2 regions of the Bacillus sp. ISL-47 genome follow, and region 2 is predicted to be linked to the other one. Evidence: riboswitches for the same ligand, from Rfam matches in the RefSeq annotation. Region 2 holds a riboswitch; the other holds the start of a gene.

Region 1 (7,379 bases), on a different contig from region 2:
ATATAAATAACAATATCAGGTATCCTTAGGATTTTTATCCCGATCAGAGCAGTTATAAATAGGACAAGAAATATTAGCCCTATGGCAAGAGGCATATTCATGTGCAGTATATCATCCTTTTTGTAAGCTATATTTATGAACTATCCATACCCCTTTCCTCGCAAATTCATTCCTGTAAGTTAGGACCAATTTCGGATTAAGGGAAAATCACTGAAAAAAACAAACTAAAGTCCTATTTTATTTTTTTTAAAACTTATTTCACTTGGATAATATAGGAATAACAGGTTTGTGTACTGGTAAGGGGATGAATCGATTGAATGCGCTCTATGCTTTTGTATGGTTTTTTGCTTTATGGAAATGGGGAGACTGGAGAAACTGGAGAAATTATTATCCCACCCTGCTTTTCTTCATCTTGGGGGACTTTCTTTATTTATATTTGTTATCTGACCACTATCCAATGTGGAGATATAATCCACAGGGATTTGATGAGCAAGTCCACCTGACCAACACTCATGTCACTTTTTCCATCATGGCCGTTAAATACCCAGCCACCATTCTCATTTTTTTATACAGATTCCCCAAAAACCGCAGCTTATTTAAGAAGATCCTTTACATTGCAGGCTGGGTTCTCCTCTATACTGTTAATGAAATCATTGACATTAAATTAAACCTGATTAAATACTCTAATGGATGGAGCTTAAAGTGGTCTATCTTTTTTAACACAACCATGTTTACCATTCTTATAGTTCACCACAAACGGCCCGTAGCAGCCTGGATCCTGTCCATCCTGTTTATCATCTTCTTATGGAACCAGTTTAATGTGCCATCATCTGTCTTCCGTTAAAGAAAATTCGACAGGTACCTGGTACCTAAAGGAATTTGTCGATAAAAAACCAGGCTTTTTTACTGGACTTTTTTCATTTGAGCGTTTATTTTACTATAAAAAGGCAATATTCTTTGTATGAATGATTATTAATAAAATGGAATGGGATGGTGTTACGATGGCAGATAAGAAGAACGTGAAAGTTGCTGATAAGGATTTAAATATTGGTACGAATGTGTCATTAAACGGCCTGGTAACAGCTGTTTTTGATAATATGGTCCATGTCCAGATTGGCGCCAAGATAGTGACGGTTCATGTGAAGGATCTATACTCCGGACTAAATCAGTCTTTATTGAAAAATCAGCAGGCATAACATCCACCATCTCTATAAGCATAATGCAGGAGGGGCAGCCCATAAGCTGCTCCTCCTGTTTTTTTTTTATAGACTTCACTTCTTATACTGGCTGCAATTCTGCCAGTATTTCCACAAAGCCATGATCTCCAAGTATTTGGTAAGCAACTACAGTGTTATCCTCCAATGAGGCTACAGCTGCCTCTGAGGCCTTTACAATCACCGCATCCGCTGAAACTCTTCCAAGGATATCAAAGTCTTCAGGCAATTCTGCTTTGTCCGCTCCACCGAACAATGCCCAAATAGGCAAGCCCGCATCTATTCCTTCAGCATTAAATTCTTCAAAGACAGCTGGGAAATCATTTGTACCAAGATGAATCAAGTCCTCTATGATGGCACTCGCTGTTGGAAACATTCCCGCTCCAGGCCCTTGGAGGCTTATATTCCCCACAATATCTGCATCAATTGAAACCGCGTTTTGTACCCCTTCAACCCTGTACAACGGATGGGACTCTCCAACCAATACGGGCTTCACTGTACATTGGACTGCACTTTTTTCCTTCTCAAGAGAAGCCACATGCTTAAACCTTAAGCCCAGGGAAGAAGCAATATTAATTTGCTCAATTGAAATATCGGTAATGCCTATCCTTGTTGATTTCTCCCACTCCGGCGCCTTCCCGAATACAAGTTCACTCAGGACGACGGCTTTATAAAAAGCATCGTATCCTTCGATGTCGTTTTCAGGGTCTGCTTCTGCGTACCCTTTTTCCTGGGCGATTTTTAACGCGGCTTCAAATGAAAGCTTTTCTTCGCGCATACTTGTTAGAATAAAATTGGAGGTGCCATTTAGGATGCCTTCAATCCTCTCAATTTTATTTGCATTAAGCAGCTGCTTGAGAGTCTGGATAATGGGAATCCCGCCTCCTACCGTTGCTTCAAAGCCCAATGAAACATTATGCTCTTTTGCCAGCACTTTTAATTCACTTCCATGATGCGCAAACATTTCTTTATTTGCTGTTATCACATGGCAGCCTCTTGTAATAGCCTGACGTAAATATGTATAGCCCGGCTCCTTCCCAACAATCGCATCAATCACTACATCAAGCTTTGGAAGATCAATTATTTTTTGAAAATCATCAGTTAGAAGTACGTCCTTTTCAGGTAAAGCATGCTTATCTACATTCTTTACAAGAATGGCAGTGACTTTCACTTCTTTTCCAAGTATTGCTTTAAGCCGTCCCTGATGTTTGTTTATTGTTTCATAAACACCTTTTCCTACTGTGCCAAACCCCAAAAGTCCTACTGATATCGCTGACATAATTGCATTCCCCCTGCTTTAATAATGTGCCTTTATCAACATAAAAAACCCCTTCTGCCCATAACAGACAAGAAGGGGTTTGAATTAACGTACCATTCATTCCGCCTTCTCATCTTCGGAAATTAAATTTCCTCTGAATTTGGCACCGGGCATATATATGCTGGTTGCCGAGGCTTCATAGGGTCAGTCCCTCCGCCTCTCTTGATAAGAAGTTTTTAAGTATTTAAATTAATAAAATAAATCATAAACATTTAAATGAGCCGCGTCAACCACTTTTTTAAAAATAGTTTTCATAAAACGCTTTCATTTTTAATTATTCTCACTAGGGGTTTCGTAAATGATTTCAAGGAAATGCTTAAGAATCCTTGCTGTGAGTCCCCAAATAACTTTGTCCTCAAAATAGTAAAATACCTCTTCCATCTTCCTTGTTTGCCAATTATAATTCTCGCCTCCAACGATTAAGTCGAAAGGAAAATTCTCTTCAGGCTCTACCTTAAAATTCACGTGGTAAGTTTCCGGCTTTACTTCCTTGAGAAACGAAAGCGGTACAGTAAAGATCTCCTCCACTTCCGCAGGATTAGGCACAATTTGACTGGGGTTTTTAATAATGCCTGCATAAGGATAGATGATTTGCCCAAGAGAAATCATGTAATCTAACGGAGAAACATCTGTGATGCTACCTTCGCCAATACCCAGTTCCTCTGATGTCTCACGGATAGCAGTATGTTCTTCATCCCTGTCGCCAGGATCAATTCTTCCTCCCGGAAAACATACCTCACCAGGCTGCCTCCTCATTTTAAGCGAACGCACTTCAAACAGAACATGAATTTCATCATTCATTTCAACCAGCGGAAGCAAAATGGCAAATTTCGAAAACCGCTCACTCCCTAATATAACAGGGGTTCGGACTTTCAGCTTTTTAGCCAGCTTCTCAATCTCCATATATCCACCTCCAGCAGCAAGTTCCAGATAATAGAGTGATATCACTATCATACTGTATTCACCTAGATTTATTAATTCATACGGCTTGTACCTGTTAAATATTCGGGATTCGTTTATATTTTACTTGCATGGAAAAATAGTTTCATGCAGGAAACCATGCCTGCTCAGGCTCTCGCTTAGCCGCCTAAATTAATATTTTTCGTATCGTCCTTGCTCCCTAATCTATTAATAGAGTTTCCCGAGACGCTCTTCCGGGAAAGTAAGAAAAAAACAAGACTATAGGAGTGAGAAAATATGAAGAAAAATATATTAATCGGCGGTTATGATACACAGCATGAGCTCAAAGATGCAATTGAAAGAGCAGAGTCCAACGGGTACCAAAAAGAAAACCTGGTTATTGTTTCAAAAGATGGAGCAAATCTTGATAGCTTTGCAGACAATTATGGTGTAAACCTAAAAATTGTCGGATCCCAGGAACTGGGCAACCAGCGCTTCCTTGACTCCGTAAAAGCGCTATTTATGGGTGAAGACCCCGCAACGAGTTCAGGAATAGATCCTGATAAAAAAGACGGAACAAGATTTGATGAGCATGACCTGGATGAGTATGCCAGCATGGTTTTCGATGGAAAGTATGTCTTAATCGTCGACCACTATGGCACATACCCTTCTGCCCAGAATGAAAGTCAGGTGCAGACAGAGGAACGAGCTGAAGCCTACCGGGAAAGTGCCTCGGCCCGTGAAGAGGTGCTCAAGGTAAAAGAAGAACAACTGGATATTAAAAAACTGGCCGAAAAGTCAGGTGATGTGGAGGTTACCAAAAAAGTTGTCGAGGAACAGCAAAACGTTGATGTTCCTGTCTCGCATGAAGAAGCTTTTATTAAGCGGCGTAAACCGGCAAACTCAACTGCAGACACCCAAACACTCATAGATGAAGAAGAAACCATCCGTGTGCCGCTGAAAGAAGAAATTCTCCATGTAGAAAAAAAACCAGTGGTGACGGAAGAGATCGTGATTGGGAAAAGAAAGGTCCAGGATACTGAGACCATCACCGAAAAAGTAAAGCATGAAGAAGTAGATATTAAGGCCAATGCTGAATTGGACACAGATGGCCGATTAAACAAAGACAAGCTGTAAATAGTTTTTCACCCTAATATATTACGAATAATGGATATATTCGTCGAACCAGGGGGTGGCAAAATGACGGAAATTAAATAGCATTCTCGTGCTGGTATAGCATCTGCAGGTATTTTCCGGACTAGAAGTCTTTTTCAATGCCATATGGACACATTTTTTAGGGCCTCGATTTAGGGGTCTTTTTTCTGCGAAAATAATAAAAAGAGAGGTTTCCCCCTCTTTTTACGCATACACCTTCTTTTCATCTTCCTGTTTGAAAAAGCTCTTCATAGCGTGGAATACGTCAGCTTTTTGCTTAAGGATATAATATCGAAAATCGTCATTTTTGATGTTTTTATACGCGGACATAAGGGTCGAGTGGCGGTTATACTGGTTAACCTCACCGTATCCAAACATATTGGACACTTTCATAAGGTCTTCTACAAGCTTAACACAACGGGCATTATCAGAGGTCAGGTTATCACCATCAGAGAAATGGAACGGATAAATATTATACTTTCGCGGGTTATATTTTGTATCAATAAGTTCAAGCGCTTTTCGGTACGCAGATGAGCAAATCGTTCCACCGCTTTCCCCCTTGGAGAAGAAATCCTCCTCTGAGACCACCTTTGCTTCCGTATGGTGGGCAATAAACTCTATTTCTACCGTCTCATACTTGGTTCTCAGGAATCGGGTCATCCAGAAGAAAAAGCTTCTGGCCATATACTTTTCCCATATCCCCATACTTCCGCTCGTATCCATCATAGCAAGAACAACTGCTTTTGAGTCGGGCTTTACAATTTCATTCCAGGTTTTGAACTTCAGATCTTCCTTATAAATGGGGTGGAATGCAGCCTTCCCGGTCATCGCATTTCTTTTGAATGCCGACATCATCGTTCGTTTTTTATCAATATTGCCCATAAGACCTGTTTTCCGTATATCGTTAAATTCAATGTTTTCCACCAGGTTTTCATCCTGTTCTTTTTTCTTTAAATTAGGCAATTCCAGCTGTTTAAAAAGTGCTTCTTCAATTTCCATTAATGAAACTTCCGCTTCGAAATAATCCTCGCCTGCCTGGTCGCCTGCTCCCTGCCCTTTTCCGGGTCCTTTTTGGCTGCCGGAACCATCGCGTGCCACTACATCTCCAATCTGGCTATCTCCATCGCCTTGGCCGACATGTTTATTTTTATCATAGTTATAACGGATTTTGTATTCGTCCAATGACCGAATTGGTATTTTTACTACTTCCCGTCCATTCGACATTACAATGTTCTCTTCCGTTATTAAATCAGGCAAATTGTTGCGGATTGCTTCTTGAACTTTATCCTGATGACGCTGCTGGTCATCATGGCCTTTGCGATGGAGGGACCAATCTTCTTGGGAAATCACAAACTGATGGTTATTGACATTCGTCATTTAAACCCCTCCTTTAATAATTTAATTTTTTCACACATTCCAGCCTTCCAACATACAATATCGCGAGTGTCAAAAAAGATACATCATCCCTAAATCTGCAGTCTGCCTGCTATCCATAGACTCATTTCCCTGCCATTCTGGCAGCATCCAAAACCCTTTTAGGCTCCAGCAAAAGAAATGTTTATTACTCTATCTTATGCAAGAAGACAAAATAATTTACAAATAATTTTGACAATAAGACATTAGTAACCTCTTTTGGACAAGCCCTTTTTATAAATGGGTTAGTGCCTTTAGTGGGTTCTATGTATTTTACAATAAGAAAACCTCCGCTTTTTAGCGGAGGTCTTTATCTTTCTTTTTATTTTGTATAGGGTCTGGGTATTTATCATAATCTTCCTTTAATTCTTTATTGGTGCGCAGGTTTTCCATCTGATTGCCCAAATTTTTCATCTCTTCAACATTCTCTGCCATTGAGCTGTTTCTCGGTGTATAATCTTTGTCCAATTCTTTCTTCTTCATGAATATCACCTCTGGTGATTATATTCCCCACATCAGGCTTGTTTAAACTTTTCCTTTGCTGCCTCTCATAAAAACAGCCAAGCCAAAATATGATTTTACCAAAGGGGGGATTTTATGAGTGAATTCCTTTGCTGTGATTGGTTCGGTGAATTGTCCCTATATGACCGGGCTGCTTATATTGAAAACAAGCCAGTTTGTCCCGAATGTCAGGTGAAACGAGACACTTCCATAGTAAAAGCTGAAGAAGAATGATCATGAGGCGCTGCAGCCTCTTTTTTATTTGGGTTTTTGAAGAAAAAGTCGGTCTTTTGGCAGCTTTTACAGCAGTTTTCCAAGTTGAACTGCTTTTTCATCTGAATTAGGACTTCTTTTGGCCGTTATGACACTCGTTTATACACTCAATCGAACTGTCAATAATACTTATTTGCAGATTTCCCTATATTTTTGCAAATTTTATTTGCAGATTCTTAGATTTATTTTCAAATACCACCAAATATTCTATTTGCATAAAAAAAGCCTGGCAGCATTTTGCCAGGCTTCTTAAAATTTATCGATTCAGCAAGCTTCCAACATAACGCAGCAATTCATTTGCTGATGTTGAGTTATAACCATGCTCATCAATTAATCTTGCTACAACCTCATTAACTTTCTTCAGCTGCTGCTCATCAGGTGTTTTGGAGGATGTTGTAATCTTTACTACATCCTTTAGGTCTGCAAACAGCTTCTTCTGGATGGCTTCACGAAGACGATCATGTGAATTATAATCAAACCGTTTCCCTTTTCTGGCATAAGCGGAAATTCGGATAAGGATTTCCTCTCTGAACGCTTTTTTCGCATTTTCCGAAATGCCAATTTGCTCCTCGATGGAACGCATAAGCTTTTCATCCGGTGAGATT
Region 2 (7,379 bases):
TTGACCCGAATCAGGTGAATATGGCCGACCGGTTAAAGCCATTGAGTTTGGAACATTTTTTGGGAACTGACCATTTAGGGAGAGATGTTTTTTCCAGAATCTTGTCTGGTGCCCAAACGACAGTTGGTACAAGTTTTCTGATATTGGCTATTTCATTGCTTCTTGGTGTTCCAATTGGCCTCGTCTCTGGATATATCGGAGGAAGATTAGACCGTATTCTCATGAGGGTGGTCGATGCCTTTATGGCGTTCCCTGATTATATTGCCGCGATAATTTTGAGCGGCCTGCTGGGACCGGGGATATTCAATTTAATCTTTGCCATTGTCATGGTGAAATGGGTCGGATATGCCAGATTAGCCAGGAGTACCGTTCTGACGGAAAAACAAAAGGATTATATCTTAATAGCTAAAGTAAATGGTGTTGGCTCGATGAATATATTGCGCAGACATATGATTCCTCATGTTTTAGGGAATGTGATGGTTCTTGCGACCCTGGATGCCGGAAAAATCATTTTAATGATCGCTTCTCTCTCCTATATTGGATTAGGGGCTCAGCCTCCGACTCCAGAGTGGGGGGCGATGCTGAATGAAGCAAAGGCATTCTTCTATAATGCTCCACACTTAATGCTCATTCCCGGTTTAGCCATTATGGTGATTGTCCTTATTTTTAATTTGTTTGGTGATTATTTAAGAGATTACTATGATGTGAAAAACCAGAACGGAGGCAGATGATGTCTGTTTTAACCATTTCGAATTTAACCATAAAACATAGGGAAGAAACCCTGGTACAAAATATCGGGTTATCCATCAATGAAGGGGATTGGGTGGCGCTAGTCGGTGAGAGCGGAAGCGGGAAAAGTGTAACAGCTTCCTCCATTGGAGGCCTGCTGCCGCGTGAGCTCATCATTTCGTCTGGCAGCATCCATCATGGCGGTGTAAATCTCTCCAGCTTAAAGGAAAAAGAATGGCGCACCTATCGCGGGAAAGCCATTTCCTATATTTTTCAGGATTATCAGGGAGCTTTCACCCCATTTATGACCATCGGTGCTCAATTCGATGAAATGCTGAGAACACATTTGAATGATTCGAAACAACTAAGAAAATCAAGGGCTTTGGAGTGTTTAAACAATGTAAATCTGCCTGGAGAAAGGGTCTATCAAAGCTATCCATTTCAGCTAAGCGGAGGGCAGCTGCAAAGGGCTGCCATTGCCATGGCGACGATACTTAAGCCGAAATTGCTCATTGCAGATGAGCCGACAACCGCTCTTGACAGCATTACTGCAGTCCATGTTCTTCAGCTGCTTGCTGAGCTGCAAAAGCAAACAAACTGTGCAGTATTATTTATTACTCATGATTTGCGGCATGTACGGAAATTCGCCAATAAAATGGCTGTCATGCGAAAGGGAGAGATTGTCGAGTCCGGAATGAAAACGGCGGTATTAATGAATCCCAAGCATGCCTATACGAAAGCTTTGATAGCTGCCATTCCTTCTTTGAAGCAGACGAAAGAACGACTGGTAACGATAAAAAATTTGATTTAAAGAAGCGGGTGAATAAATGAATACGGCTGGACTTGAGGTACTGGTTTCAAAAAATATTACGAAGCAGTATTCGTTTGGGCAAATTGCGGTCGATCAAGTATCTCTTGTCATAAAGAAAGACGAATGTCTGGGCATTGTTGGGGAGAGCGGGAGCGGGAAAAGCACATTAGCGAGGTGTCTCCTTGCATTGGAAAAAGTAGATCAAGGTGAAATCTGGTTTAAGAACAAGGCGCTGCATACGGCCAGTAAAGAGGACCTTCGCTCAATTAGAAGGGGAGTCCAGGCAGCCTTTCAAAACCCTGCCGCCTCTCTGAATCCGAAACTGAAAGTCATCGATTCGCTGATGGAACCATTGGATTTTCAAAAGAATATCCAGCCGTCTTTTTTAAAAGGAATTCGGCAGCAGCGAGAAAAGGCAGCAGAACAGCTGCTTGAGATGGTGGAGCTTCCATCCAAATATCTTTCCTGTTATCCCCATGAATTAAGCGGAGGTCAAAAGCAGAGGGTCACGATCGCCCGAGCCATAAGTATTGAACCTTCGCTTATCATTCTGGATGAACCCACAGCGAGTCTTGATGTTTCGGTTCAGGCCAAAGTCTTGAATCTATTAAAAGACCTTCAGCAGCATTTAGGCGTGTCCTATCTATTTATTTCGCATGATTTGGCTGCAGTGAACTTCATGAGCGACCGGATCATGGTGATGAAACAAGGCCAGGTAGTAGATGAATTCAGCAAATATGATTTATTTTCAGTGAAAAGACATCCATATACAAAGGAATTGCTGTATGTTTTTGAAGGGTAAGGGGGATCATCATGAATCATAAGGCATATCTCACTTTGGCTATTCCACTCATTATTTCAACCATAAGCACTCCCTTATTAGGGGCAGTTGATACAGCGGTGGTGGGCCAGATGCAGGATCCTTCATACATTGCTGCAGTTGCAGTAGGTACGATTATATTTAATACATTGTACTGGCTGTTTGGATTTTTGCGGGTCAGCACATCCGGATTTGCCGCTCAAGCTCATGGTGCAAAGGACACGGAAGGCGGAATGCTGGCAATCGCCCGTCCTTTCCTTATCGCTGTTATAGCAGGAATTAGTTTAATTGCCCTTCAGTTGCCAATTATGCAAGTGTTCTTGCCGCTGTTAAGCCCGGATCCTCATGTACAGTCACTTGCCGATGATTATTTGCAGATCAGGATTTGGGGTGCGCCCTTTGCTCTCTTAAACTATGTCATTCTGGGCTGGCTGATGGGAATGTCTATGATCAAAATATCGCTGTTAGTGCAAGTGTTGATGAACCTCATGAACATTGTCCTGGATATCCTCTTTGTATTTGGCTTTTCGTGGGGTGTTTCCGGTGTAGCAGCAGCGACTTTACTGTCTGAAATAACGGCTTTTGCCATCGGATTAGTGATTGTTTGGAAAGCTTCTCCATTCAAAGGAACATTTCCATCTTTTCATAAAGTGATAGACTCGTCATCGTTCAAGAAAATGATGAAAGTGAACAGGGATTTGTTTATTCGGACGGTTTGTTTGTTAATTGTTTTTAATTTATTTACTGCCAAGGGTGCTTCCTTTGGAACAGAAACATTGGCTGCCAATGCAATCCTGCTCCAAATCCATTACATCATGGCTTATTTTTATGATGGTTTTGCCAATGCATCCAGTATTATGACAGGAAAAGCAATTGGCTCAAAAGATAAAACACTGTATCAGCAGACGCTCAAGTTATCCTGGCAGTGGGCAATATATTCATCGGTTATAATAGCCAGTGTCTATTATTTGCTGAATGATTATATTCTCAGGTTATTTACAAATATTCCAAGGATCATAGAAACGGCCCAAAGCTATGAAATATGGATTATCGTGTTTCCCCTTACGATAAGTTTTGGTATTATTCTTTATGGAGTTTTTACCGGTGCAACCGAAGCCGCACCTATTCGGGATTCCATGCTCCTTGCCTTATCCATTTTTTTACTTGTTTATTTTCTGGTGGTGCCGATCGCCGGAAACCATGGATTATGGCTGTCCTTTCTGATCTTCAGTGCAGGGCGTTCCGTCTTTTTAGCGATGTATGTCCCCCGGTTAACAAGAAAACTGTTTCCTGAGACTGGACCATTTAATAATGAAGAAAATAAAACACTTAAGAGCTCTTTATTGTAATGAAGAAGCTCTTTGTAAGTAGCGTTATGGATGTTTTCACATCAGTCTTGCTGTTTAGCAGGACTTTTGTGTATTCAGCAGCTTTTTTATAGTAAACTTTATACTCATATTTCGGGCCTGCAAAAAAAGGAAAAAAATTTTATAAAGGAAGATATTCAAGTTGCCATTTTTCTGAAACTATGCAATACTTGTTTGAAAAATCAATATTATAATCAAATTCTTATCCAGAGAGGTGGAGGGACTGGCCCTGCGAAGCCTCAGCAACCCCTGATTATTTCAGGAAGGTGCTAATTCCAACAGAGTTAACGCTCTGGGAGATGAGAGGTCGTTTTTAAAGTATAAAGGCCTCTTGTAATAAGAGGTCTTTTTTGTTGCCTTTTTATAAAAGGCTATTTTCGTAAAGTTAGTTGCTTTTAAGCGATTAAATGAGTTTAGCCACTGAGTTGATTGGAGCGGAGGGCACTTGATCCTCGAAAATGCTGTCGCATTTTCATCGTGCGGTGTCTATTCGAGGAAGCTTATTCAATGTCCTGCGGGAGGAGAGGGGGTGAGAGACCCCACAGGCAAAGCCGAGGAGGCTCTCATTCCTCCCCGCGGAAAGCAAGTGCCTGCAGCGGAAATCAACGGATATCATTTTCAAGCTCAAAAAACAATTATTTAGAAAACAGCCATAAAAAAGAATGTGATTTATTTGATTTAAAGATACGACCTATAAAAGAGGAGGAATGGACATAATGGAAAGCAGCGTTATACAGGTACCGGAAGCTTACGTAAAGATATTACAGGAATCACAATTGCTCGGCTTTGAGCAGTCATGTGATCGAAAAACAGGTTTTTTACTAAAGGGTTTGGCTGCCTCAAAACCAGGGGGCAGCTTTTTAGAGCTGGGAACAGGTACAGGAGCGTCTGCTGCCTGGATCATCGATGGAATGGATGAATTCAGCACGCTTACAACGGTTGACATTGATTCAAGAGTTCAGTCCATCGCAAGAAGGCACCTGGGGAATGACAGGAGAGTATCATTTTGCTGCGAGGACGGAGCAGCCTTTATTCAAAAACTATCAGAACGGTTTGACTTTATTTTTGCAGATACGTGGCCGGGAAAATTCGAGCTGCTGGACAAAACGTTGGACCATTTAAATGTTGGCGGATTTTATGTGATTCATAATGTGTTTCCGCAATCGAAATTACCAGAAAAATATAGAATCAAAGCAACTAAACTCTTAAAAACTTTGCAGGACAGACCTGACCTGGACATTACAGAATTAGATTGGTCTACCGGGCTGATATTGGCAGTTAAGACTGGGGTTAATTTATAGAATGAAATTATCACTAGAATTGGGGGATCGTTCATGAATCTTGTGAAAAATCAGGTTGAACATGTACTGCATGAGGGTGAAAGCGTTATTGAATGTTTAAGCTGTTCATTAGTAGCACATTACTGTTTAGCACCGCAGGCAGGCTTCTTTGCGGCAACGAACAAAAGACTGCTATTCTGTGGAATCCAGGTATCAGAAACAAACAAGGAATTTGTTGAAGAATTTGAGTATAGGAATATCGCTTCCCTTTCAGAAAAAAGAGGAATCACAGGAAAGCATATTCATTTGTACTATAACCAAGACTTGTACAAATTCCAGCAAATTCAGGGCATGAATATGTTTGATTTTATGGTAGCTGTTAAGGAAAAGATGTGCTTGTTTTCCACTTCAACAAAAGAGCATTATCCTGTAAGATAAGCGCTCTTTTCAACTTAGGTTTTGGTTTTAATAAATTAAAAAGGGCGAAAATATTTGAATTTATGCCTCGGGGTTTTTTTTAAGAATCGTAAGAAATCCTAATTACTTAAGTAATCTTGCCATACATTAGCGATTAAATGGACCCCTCTCTGAATTTCCTGCATAGTGGGTGCACCATATCCAAGCATCACTTGATGGTTTGGCTTGTGAAGCAGATACATAGGTGAAACAGCATCAATTTCAACTCCTCTTGCCTTTGCCAGTTCGATTGCTTTTGATTCATTCAATCCTTCGGGTAATGTCACGGTGATATGTAAGCCTGCTGTACCCCCTATGATTTCAAATTGTTCTCCCAAATGGTTTGATAGGCTTTCTATTAAACAGTTTCTTTTGCCTCGGTATAGAGTTCTCATTTTTGCTATATGAGATGTATAATTTCCTTCTTCCATAAAATTTGCAGCAACCCGCTGGTCGATTCTTGAAACAGTCGATTTTTGATAAGTATTAAACTTTTCAAAGTCTTGTTGAAGAGAAGCTGGCATAACAAGATAACTTATTCGAAGGGACGGCAGCAATGTTTTTGAAAAGGTGCCAAAGTAAAGCACACGGTCTTTTGAATCCAGATGGGATAATGTCGGGATAGGTGCTCCTTTGTAGCGAAATTCAGAATCATAGTCATCCTCGATAATATGAGCATCCTCTTTATCTGCCCAATTTAATAACTCAGCCCTTCTAGCAATAGACATTATCGTGCCGGTCGGATATTGATGAGCTGGTGTCAAATATAATAGTTTTACTGGCTCATTAGGCACACGGCATCCTTCTTCATCCACAGAAATCGGATGACATGACAGCTGTAATTGTTCAAAAACAGATTTTGCCCGAATAAAACCAGGATCCTCTGTTCCGATGGCTCTCCGGTTAAAAAACAAACATACGTTTAGTAATTGCTGCTGAAAACCGCTGAATACATACACTTGCTCAGGCTGGCAGGCCAGCCCTCTAGCCTGTTGCAGGTATTGTGCAATTTGTACACGGAAAGAATATTCTCCCTGCCACGGTGCATTGCTGCCATTGGATTCACTAAGCTCTTTTCGATATAGTCTGTTCCAATGTTTGTAGGGGAAGGCAGAGGCATCAACCTGCCCATTTTTAAAATTGATAAGATACTCATCCTGAACTCTTTTCTCAAAAGTAGCTGTATCATTCTCACTATAGTGCCATTCATCCTGAATTTCCGAAACAAAATATCCTTTGCGTTCCACTGAATAACAGTATCCCTCACCCTGCAATTGTTCATAAGCCATTTGAACAGTCATGATGCTTACGTTTAATTGTTCAGCCAAACGCCGCTTTGCAGAAAGTTTAGCATGAGCTGGCAATTTTCTATCTAAAATCGCTTTTTGTATTTGTTCATAGATTTGCTTATATTTTGTTTTATGATCCGAAAGCAGAATTTGAAGTTCCATATAATCACTCCTTGGTATTATATTAAAATTCATTTTTGGTTATTTAAATCATACCAGAAATCAATTTTAATAGATTCAAGGAGAGTGATATTATGAAAAAATTAAAAACAATTTTGTACAGTTAATTCCAATGGGACTTGAGCATATAGAAGGGATTTATGAAGCGTCTCAGGATAAACGCATATGGGAGCATATGTCTGTCGATTTAACTGACAAAAGGAGGGTTATTCAATATGTTGAGGATGCTATACAAAAACGTGAGCAAGGCACCGATTTTGCTTATGTCATTGTAAATAAAAATACAGGGAAGATCATCGGTGCAACCTGGTTTCTCGATATTTCAAACCAACATAAACGGCTTGAAATCGGCTCAACTTGGGTGAACCCTATTTATTGGCGCTCAAATATTAATACAAACTGTAAATATTTATTATTGAAATATTGCTTCGAAGAACTTTCCCTTAA

Evidence for each region. A riboswitch is a leader RNA that binds a small molecule or an ion and turns the genes downstream of it on or off. The one in region 2 is predicted to bind S-adenosylmethionine.
Region 1: linked by a shared signal. The riboswitch ahead of J7I93_RS21345 (homoserine dehydrogenase) and the one ahead of J7I93_RS14580 (O-methyltransferase) in region 2 are both predicted to bind S-adenosylmethionine.

The regions. Positions count from the first base shown of each region.
Region 1 covers NZ_JAGGQS010000067.1:19,419-26,797, reverse strand. The annotation lists gene J7I93_RS21360 (cation:proton antiporter) at 1-101, opposite strand, end outside; gene J7I93_RS21355 (CBO0543 family protein) at 314-844, shown strand; gene J7I93_RS21350 (hypothetical protein) at 1,002-1,196, shown strand; gene J7I93_RS21345 (homoserine dehydrogenase) at 1,279-2,493, opposite strand; SAM riboswitch class I at 2,600-2,704, opposite strand; gene J7I93_RS21340 (NUDIX hydrolase) at 2,803-3,435, opposite strand; gene J7I93_RS21335 (YsnF/AvaK domain-containing protein) at 3,730-4,569, shown strand; gene yhbH (sporulation protein YhbH) at 4,792-5,964, opposite strand; gene J7I93_RS21325 (hypothetical protein) at 6,298-6,483, opposite strand; gene J7I93_RS21320 (hypothetical protein) at 6,598-6,735, shown strand; gene J7I93_RS21315 (PrkA family serine protein kinase) at 7,031-7,379, opposite strand, start outside.
Region 2 covers NZ_JAGGQS010000043.1:38,083-45,461, reverse strand. The annotation lists gene nikC (nickel transporter permease) at 1-731, shown strand, start outside; gene J7I93_RS14600 (ABC transporter ATP-binding protein) at 728-1,540, shown strand; gene J7I93_RS14595 (ABC transporter ATP-binding protein) at 1,557-2,342, shown strand; gene J7I93_RS14590 (MATE family efflux transporter) at 2,354-3,709, shown strand; SAM riboswitch class I at 3,927-4,033, shown strand; gene J7I93_RS14580 (O-methyltransferase) at 4,444-5,028, shown strand; gene J7I93_RS14575 (PH domain-containing protein) at 5,062-5,445, shown strand; gene pdxR (MocR-like pyridoxine biosynthesis transcription factor PdxR) at 5,544-6,914, opposite strand; gene J7I93_RS14565 (GNAT family N-acetyltransferase) at 7,045-7,379, shown strand, end outside.